Regions from separate parts of the Streptomyces sp. CY-1 genome, predicted to be linked through region 1. Evidence: riboswitches for the same ligand, from Rfam matches in the RefSeq annotation. Region 1 holds a riboswitch; the other holds the start of a gene.
What was found. Region 1 has a riboswitch for cobalamin ahead of metE (5-methyltetrahydropteroyltriglutamate--homocysteine S-methyltransferase). Riboswitches for the same ligand answer to the same signal wherever they lie in the genome.
Positions count from the first base shown of each region.

Region 2: another riboswitch for cobalamin. It lies ahead of ACK1X7_RS45380 ((2Fe-2S) ferredoxin domain-containing protein); the one in region 1 lies ahead of metE (5-methyltetrahydropteroyltriglutamate--homocysteine S-methyltransferase).

Region 1 is NZ_CP178393.1:1,932,100-1,935,814, forward strand. Features, by position in the region: gene ACK1X7_RS07960 (helix-turn-helix domain-containing protein) at 34-948, shown strand; gene ACK1X7_RS07965 (hypothetical protein) at 1,096-1,305, shown strand; cobalamin riboswitch at 1,455-1,664, shown strand; gene metE (5-methyltetrahydropteroyltriglutamate--homocysteine S-methyltransferase) at 1,828-3,715, shown strand, end outside.
Region 2 is NZ_CP178393.1:10,763,528-10,767,242, reverse strand. Features, by position in the region: gene ACK1X7_RS45385 (FAD-binding dehydrogenase) at 1-914, opposite strand, end outside; gene ACK1X7_RS45380 ((2Fe-2S) ferredoxin domain-containing protein) at 1,071-1,454, opposite strand; cobalamin riboswitch at 1,539-1,665, opposite strand; gene ACK1X7_RS45375 (NAD-binding protein) at 1,762-3,684, opposite strand.

The DNA of each region.
Region 1 (3,715 bases):
GAGATGGGAGCAGCCGACCGGAGGGCGCCGCGGATGTATCACACCTGGATGCGGTACTTCACGCCGAGCCCGGCCCATCACCGGCTCGGCCTGGTGTGTCTGGGGGTCGGCCTCCAGCACGGCGTCCTGCCCGTCGTCGGCCCGCGTGTCCTGGACCACCATGTGGCCGTGGTCATCAGCGCGGGCCGCGGCTGGTTCCGCGGCGCGGACGGCCGCCGCCGCACCGTCACCGCACCCGCGCTGCTCTGGCTCACCCCCGGGGTCACCCACCACTACGCCCCGGACCCGCACACCGGATGGGACGAGGCGTTCGTCGACTTCACGGGACCGGCCACCGCCGCCTACGCCGACCTGGGCTATCTCGACGCGGACGGCCCCGTGGTCGCGCTCACCGACACCGCCACCGCCCGTACGGCCATCGGCCGGATCGCCCGCGCCGCACGCCAGGGCAACCCGTTCCTGGAGGTCGAGACCGCAGCCGCCGTCCATGAACTCCTCGTCGCCCTCCGCCGCCTGCGCGCCGACACCGGCGCCGACGGACATCCGGTGCTCCAGGCCCTGGCCCGGGACGCCTTCCAGCCGCTCTCGGTGACCGAACACGCCGCCCGCCACGGCATGACACCGGCCGAACTGCGCACCGCGGTACGCCGCGGCGCGGGGTGCAGCCCCAAGGACTACCTCCTCGGCATCCGGCTGGGCCGCGCCAAGGAACTCCTGGTCGGCACCGAACTCCCGGTGGCCGCCATCGCCCGCCGCGTCGGCTACGACGATCCCGCCTACTTCAGCAGACTGTTCGCCCGCCGAGTGGGCACCGCACCGGTCCACTTCCGCGAGCAGCAGTGCCGCTCGGTCCCCGGCGGCTTCACCGACCGCATCCCCGACCCCAGCCGCCCACCGACGATCCCGCCGTCCGCACCGGCGGACGACGGACGGCGCGGCGGCGGATGACCGGAAGTCCGCCTTAAGCCGGCCGGACGGCTGCGGGGGGCGGCTTCCGCCATTGGGGGGATGGTGGGCCGCGATTGCCCCGCCAAAGGGGCACCATGCATGCGAAGCCGGTCATATCCGGCGGCAGATCCTCAGCAAGGAGTTCCCATGCGTATCCGGACCGCCCTGTCCACGCTCGCCCTCACCGCCGCGTCCCTCGCCGTCGGCGCGGGCGGTGCCATCGCGGACGACGCGCCCGATGTCACCGTCAACAACTCCAGCAGCACGGCCTTCCCCGGGGTCTGTGCCAGCAACCAGTTCTCCTTCGTCACCGTCCCGGTCAATCTGGCGGGCGGGTCGGACTCCGGCGCGTGCTGATCCCCTGAGTTCGCTGATGGGCGGGGTGCGGCCGGTGTCGGCCCGGGCGGCACCGGCCGTATCCTCGGCCATCGCGTGTTCCAATTCACCGTCCCGAATTCCGGACCGCCCCCTGCACAGCGCCGGACGGCCCCGTAGGCTGGCGGGCGTAGTTGGTTCGCCCCGTCGGCCAGGCGGGATGCGTCGTAAGAGGGAACCCGGTGGGAATCCGGGACTGCCCCGCAGCGGTGAGCGGGAACGACCGCCGTCATACGCACTGGGTCCGGTGAGACGGACCTGGGAAGCGACGGCCATTAGGTGTCCTCCCCCAAGAGGACGCGCCCGTGAGTCCGAAGACCTGCCATCTGCCCGCGTACGAACCACTCGTGCGCGGACATCTCGGTGACCTCGAGGGCGGGTCGGCGTACATACCGGGCAGTGGCCAGGCTTTTGCCGCGCGAGGCCGAAAGCCCGGTACGTCACCCTTCGCGCTCTCCTCCCGTCGCCGGGATCTCAGGGATTCATCTCGCGAAGGAGATCTCCGTGACACCGAAGTCCGCAGCCGCGGCAGCACGGGCCACCGTGTACGGCTACCCCCGCCAGGGCCCGAACCGGGAACTGAAGAAGGCGATCGAGGGCTACTGGAAGGGCCGCGTCACCGCCGACGCGCTCAAGTCCACCGCCGCCGAACTGCGCAGCGCCACCTGGCAGCAGCTTGCCGGGGCGGGTATCGACGAAGTTCCCACGGGTGACTTCTCGTACTACGACCACATGCTGGACACCACCGTCATGGTCGGCGCGATCCCCGACCGCCACCGGGAGGCCGTCGCCGCCGATCCGCTCGACGGCTACTTCGCGATGGCGCGCGGCACGCAGGATGTCGCGCCGCTGGAGATGACCAAGTGGTTCGACACCAACTACCACTACCTGGTTCCGGAGCTGGGCCCGGACACGGTGTTCAGGGCCGACTCCGCCAAGCAGGTCGCGGAGCTGAGGGAAGCCCTCGGCCTCGGTCTGGCCGCGCGGCCGGTCCTGGTCGGGCCCGTCACCTACCTCCTCCTCGCCAAGCCCGCCCCCGGCGCGCCCGCGGACTTCGAGCCGCTCACCCTCCTGGACCGCCTGCTTCCGGTGTACGCCGAGGTGCTGGCCGATCTGCGGGCGGCCGGTGCCGAGTGGGTGCAGCTCGATGAGCCCGCCCTGGTCCAGGACCGCACACCGGCCGAACTGAACGCCGCCACCCGCGCCTACCGCGATCTCGGCGCCCTCACCGACCGTTCGAAGCTGCTGGTCGCCTCGTACTTCGACCGGCTCGGCGAGGCCCTGCCCGTGCTGGCCAAGGCCCCGGTCGAGGGGCTGGCGCTGGACTTCACGGAAGCCGCCGCCGCCAACCTGGACGCGCTGGCCGCCGTCGGCGGGCTGCCCCACAAGCGACTGGTCGCCGGTGTCGTGGGCGGCCGCAACATCTGGGTCAACGACCTGGAGAAGTCCCTGGCCAGGCTCGGCACCCTGCTGGGTCTTGCCGGCCGGGTCGATGTGGCCGCCTCCTGCTCGCTGCTGCACGTGCCGCTCGACGCGGCGGCCGAGCGGGACATCGAGCCGCAGATCCTGCGCTGGCTGTCCTTCGCCCGGCAGAAGACCGCGGAGATCGTCACCCTCGCCAAGGGCCTGGCCCGCGGCACCGACGCGATCACCGCCGAACTGGCCGCGAACCGGGCCGCGCTCGCCTCCCGCGCCAACTCCCCCATCACCCGCGACCCGGCCGTCCGCGACCGCGCCGGCGCGGTCACCGAGGCCGACGCGCGCCGCTCCCAGCCGTACGCCGAGCGCGCCACGGCCCAGCGCACCCACCTGCGCCTGCCGCTGCTGCCGACCACCACCATCGGCTCCTTCCCGCAGACCGGCGAGCTGCGCAGCGCCCGTGCCGATCTGCGCGAGGGTCGGATCGACACGGCCGGGTACGAGGAGCGCATCAAGGCCGAGATCCAGGAGGTGATCTCCTTCCAGGAGAAGACCGGCCTGGATGTGCTGGTGCACGGCGAGGCCGAGCGCAACGACATGGTCCAGTACTTCGCCGAGCAGCTCACCGGCTATCTCGCCACACAGCACGGCTGGGTCCAGTCGTACGGCACCCGCTACGTCCGCCCGCCGATCCTGGCCGGTGACATCTCGCGCCCCGAGCCGATGACGGTGCGCTGGACGGCCTACGCCCAGTCCCTCACCGACCGCCCGGTCAAGGGCATGCTCACCGGCCCGGTCACCATGCTCGCCTGGTCCTTCGTCCGCGACGACCAGCCCCTCGGCGACACCGCCCGCCAGGTCGCCCTCGCCCTGCGCGACGAGGTGGGCGACCTGGAGGCGGCCGGGACCTCGGTCATCCAGGTGGACGAACCCGCCCTGCGCGAGACCCTTCCGCTGCGCGCCGAGGACCGGC
Region 2 (3,715 bases), 8.8 Mb from region 1:
TACGCCGGGACGCCGGTGACCATGAACTTCGGCGGTGTGCCGAGCCGGTCGGGCCAGTTCCGCCGCACGAGATCGTGGTTGGCGCCGATACCGCCGGAGGTGACGATCACCACCGGGGCGTTGAGCTCGAAGTGGCCGACCACGGTGCGCGAGGTGGGCTTGCCGCGGGCGGCGTCGCTGGGTTCCAGGATCGAGCCGCTGACCCCGGTGACGGCACCGCCGGTGACCACCAGATCGTCCACCCGGTGCCGGAACTTGAAGGTCACCCGCCCGTCCTTCGCGGCGGCCCGCACCTTCTTCTCGAACGGCTCGACCACGGCCGGACCGGTGCCCCAGGTGACATGGAAACGCGGCACCGAGTTGCCGTGCCCGTCCGCGAGGCCGCCACCGCGCTCGGCCCAGCCGACGATCGGGAACCACTGCACGCCGAGCCCGTGCAGCCAGGACCGCTTCTCCCCGGCCGCGAAGTCCACGTATGCCTCGGCCCATTTGCGGGCCCAGTAGTCCTGGCCGCCGGGGTCCAAGACGCCGCGGTCGAAGCCGGCCGTGCCGAGCCAGTCCTGCCAGGCCAGTTCGTGGGTGTCCTTGATGCCCATCAGCCGCTGTTCCTCGGAGTCGACGAAGAACAGGCCGCCGAAGGACCAGAACGCCTGGCCGCCGAGGTTGCTCTCGGGCTCCTGGTCGAGGAGGAGCACCTTGCGTCCCGCGGCCGCCAGTTCGGCCGTCGCGACCAGCCCGGCGAGCCCGCCGCCGACCACGATGGCGTCCGCGTCCGAGGACGCCCCGGAGGCGGCGAAGGCCGGACCGGCCGCCTGGGCGAGCGCGGCGCCGGCGAGCACACCGCCCGCCGCCGTCAGGGCGCGGCGGCGGCTGATCCCGGCGAGCGAAGCGGCGTTCTCTGTGGAGTTCTCCATGGGCTGCCTTCCGGAAGGGGGTTCGGAGGGTGCGGGAGATGCGGAGGGGGTTGCCGCGACGGCAACGTGTTACCGACGGTAGCCCACCGGGTGCGGGGCCGCCAGACTCCTGCTCCCAATGAGCAACTCCCGGCAGCCGCAGGGAACTTCGGCCGGTCAGCGCCCGCCGGACGACGGCTCGGGCGAGGCGCGCGGCCGTGGCGAGAAGGCGTACAGATCGAGGATGTCGGGCAGCGGCGCCACACCGGGGCCGCCCGCCGCGACCCAGGCCACGACGTCCTCTGTCGCGTCCGGGTCGTTGACCAGGCCGAGCCACACCGGCCTGCCCCCGGCGGCACGTCCGGCGGCCGATGGCTGCACCACGATCACATTGGCCCGATCGCAGACGTCCAGACACTCGGAGACGCGTACGGGCGCCTCCTCACCGAGCCGTGCGAGCTGCGCCGCATGGTCGATTCCGGTCACCTTGGGGCTGCCGCAGCAGCAGTCCCGGCATACGGTCACCCGGCATGGCACCGGGTCGGTCGGCCTCACAGGCATGCCGCAGCACCCTCCTCCGGGGAAGTCCGCCCCCCACGCGGCGGAGCCGCACATCGACACACCCCGTCGAGGAGGCGACCGCGTGAGTCTCCTGGCTCTCGGGTCGATGCTCGTCCCGGCCTTCCCACCCGCGTATACGGGCAGTGGCCTGTTCGGGATCCGCTCGCCGATCACAGTGGCGGCACCGCGCCGGATTCACACCGGCTTCCTCGTCCCGCCGTCGCCTTTGTCGCCCGGCATCATCGCATCCCGGGCACCGCCGCACCATGTGGCCCCCGCCCCCGGGAGCACCACGGGCGGCTGGACGTCAGTTGCGGTGGGCCGCCACCCCCGCGAGGATTTCGCCCAGGCCCTGGCGGGTGGCCGCCAGCACCACCCGGTCGTGCGGCCGCAGAACATAGCCGGGGTGCAGATCCCACACCAGCGCGGGCTCCTGAGCGGCGCCGTCGTAGGGAGGCGCCGCGGCGAGGTCGCGCTGCCGGTCGGCGGGTTCCGCCGCGTCCAGTGCGATCACCCGCCAGGCGCCCGGTGCGAACGCCTCGGCGACGGTGCGCCCCTCCAGTTGCGGATGCCCGGCGACATGCAGGGCGGCGAAGAGCAGCACCCGGCGCTCGACCGGTATGGCACCCAGGATCTGACGCCCCATCATCGCCCCGGCGAACGCCGGGGCCGCCAGGCTGGAGACACTGCGGCTGCGGGTGAGGGCCCGCGGATGGGCCGCGCGCAGCGTGCGGTAGACGGCGGTGGCGAAGCGGTCGTCGTACAGGCGCAGCGCCACCCGCAGCCGGGGCTTGACCGAGCGGGCGTACAGCGTCGCCTCCAGGTTGGTGGTGTCGACGCTGGTCAGGGCGAGCAGGGAGTGTGCCCGCTGGATCTTGGCCGCCTCCAGGACGCCCTCCTGGGTGACATCGCCGATGACCGTCGGCACCCCCAGCCTGCGGGCCAGCGGGATACCGCGCGCCGCGGGATCCTCCTCCACGCACACCACGGGGATGTCCATCTCCCGGAGTCTGGCCAGCACCCGGGTGCCGACCTTGCCGAGCCCGAGCAGCACGACGTGGCCGGAGAGACCGCGCGGAGGGCGGCGCAGCGCCGAGGCGGTACGGAAGGTGCCCAGCGCTTCGAGCGCGGCGGCCACCAGGACGGGCAGCATCAGCAGTCCGATCAGCCCGGACAGCAGTTGGAGGACCTTGCGTCCGGTCGGCTCGTCCAGCGCCGGGTCGTCGATCGCCAGCACGTCCAGCACCGTGAGGTAGGCGGCGTGGAGCAGACCGGCTCCGGTGAGCTGCCAGGAGGCGACGGTGAGGGCGAGCACGGCGATCGCCATTCCGGCGACGGACCAGCGCAGTCGGCGGGAGAACAGCGAGGCGAGGGGCAGTCTGCGGGTGCCGAGCCGCCGTGGCGGCAGCGGAGCGCCGGTGGCGGAGACGGCCTCGAGCACCACCGTGTCGCGTCCGGTGGCGGCGGCCACCTCCTCGTCTCCGGGCAGCAGTTTGGGCCCTTCGTCCCCGCTGCTGTCGGAGCCCTCGCTGCCGCCCGGGTCGCTGGTGGTGGACGAGAGCAGGGCGAGGGTGCACAGCCCCGGGCGGGCGACCTCGTCGGGGCCGGGTGGGGTGCGCTCGGCCGCGCGCAGCAGCCCGTCGGCCTGGAGGACTTTGCTGGTGCCCGCGATGGCGGTGGCCGCCAGTGCCGGGGCCGCGGTGTCGGCGTCCGACAGTACGGTGGTGGTGGCGTCCAGCTCCGCCGCGTCCATGCCGGGATCGGCCACCCGCGCCGCCTCGTCGAGGAGTTCCTCCAGATGCTGGCCGAGCTTGCGGTTGTAGAGCCGGATCACCAGCCGCAGCCGGGGGTTGAGACGGCGGGCGCGCAGTGCGGCGTGGATGTTCGCCTCGTCGTCGTCATGGACCAGGGCGAGCGCGGTCGCATGCTCCGCACCCGCCTCGGTCAGCACCTCTTCGTCGAGCACCGGGACCTCCATGACCCGCACTCCCCCGTCCGGAGCGGGGTCGTCCGCGGTCTGCCGGGGCAGCGGGACCCGTCCGACGGCCGCGCTGAACCGGCCGAAGAGCGCGGAGGTACGGCCGCCCGGCCACCATCGCGCCGCCTGCTGCCCGGCCGGGTCCGCCAGCGGGGCGCCACCGGGGATGACGACCGTCACCCGGGTCCGGTAGACGTCATGGAGCTCGGCGGCGAGGCGGTGGGCGAGCGCGTCGTCACCGCAGACGACCATGTGGGCCGTCCCCGAGGGGGACGGCGGGTCC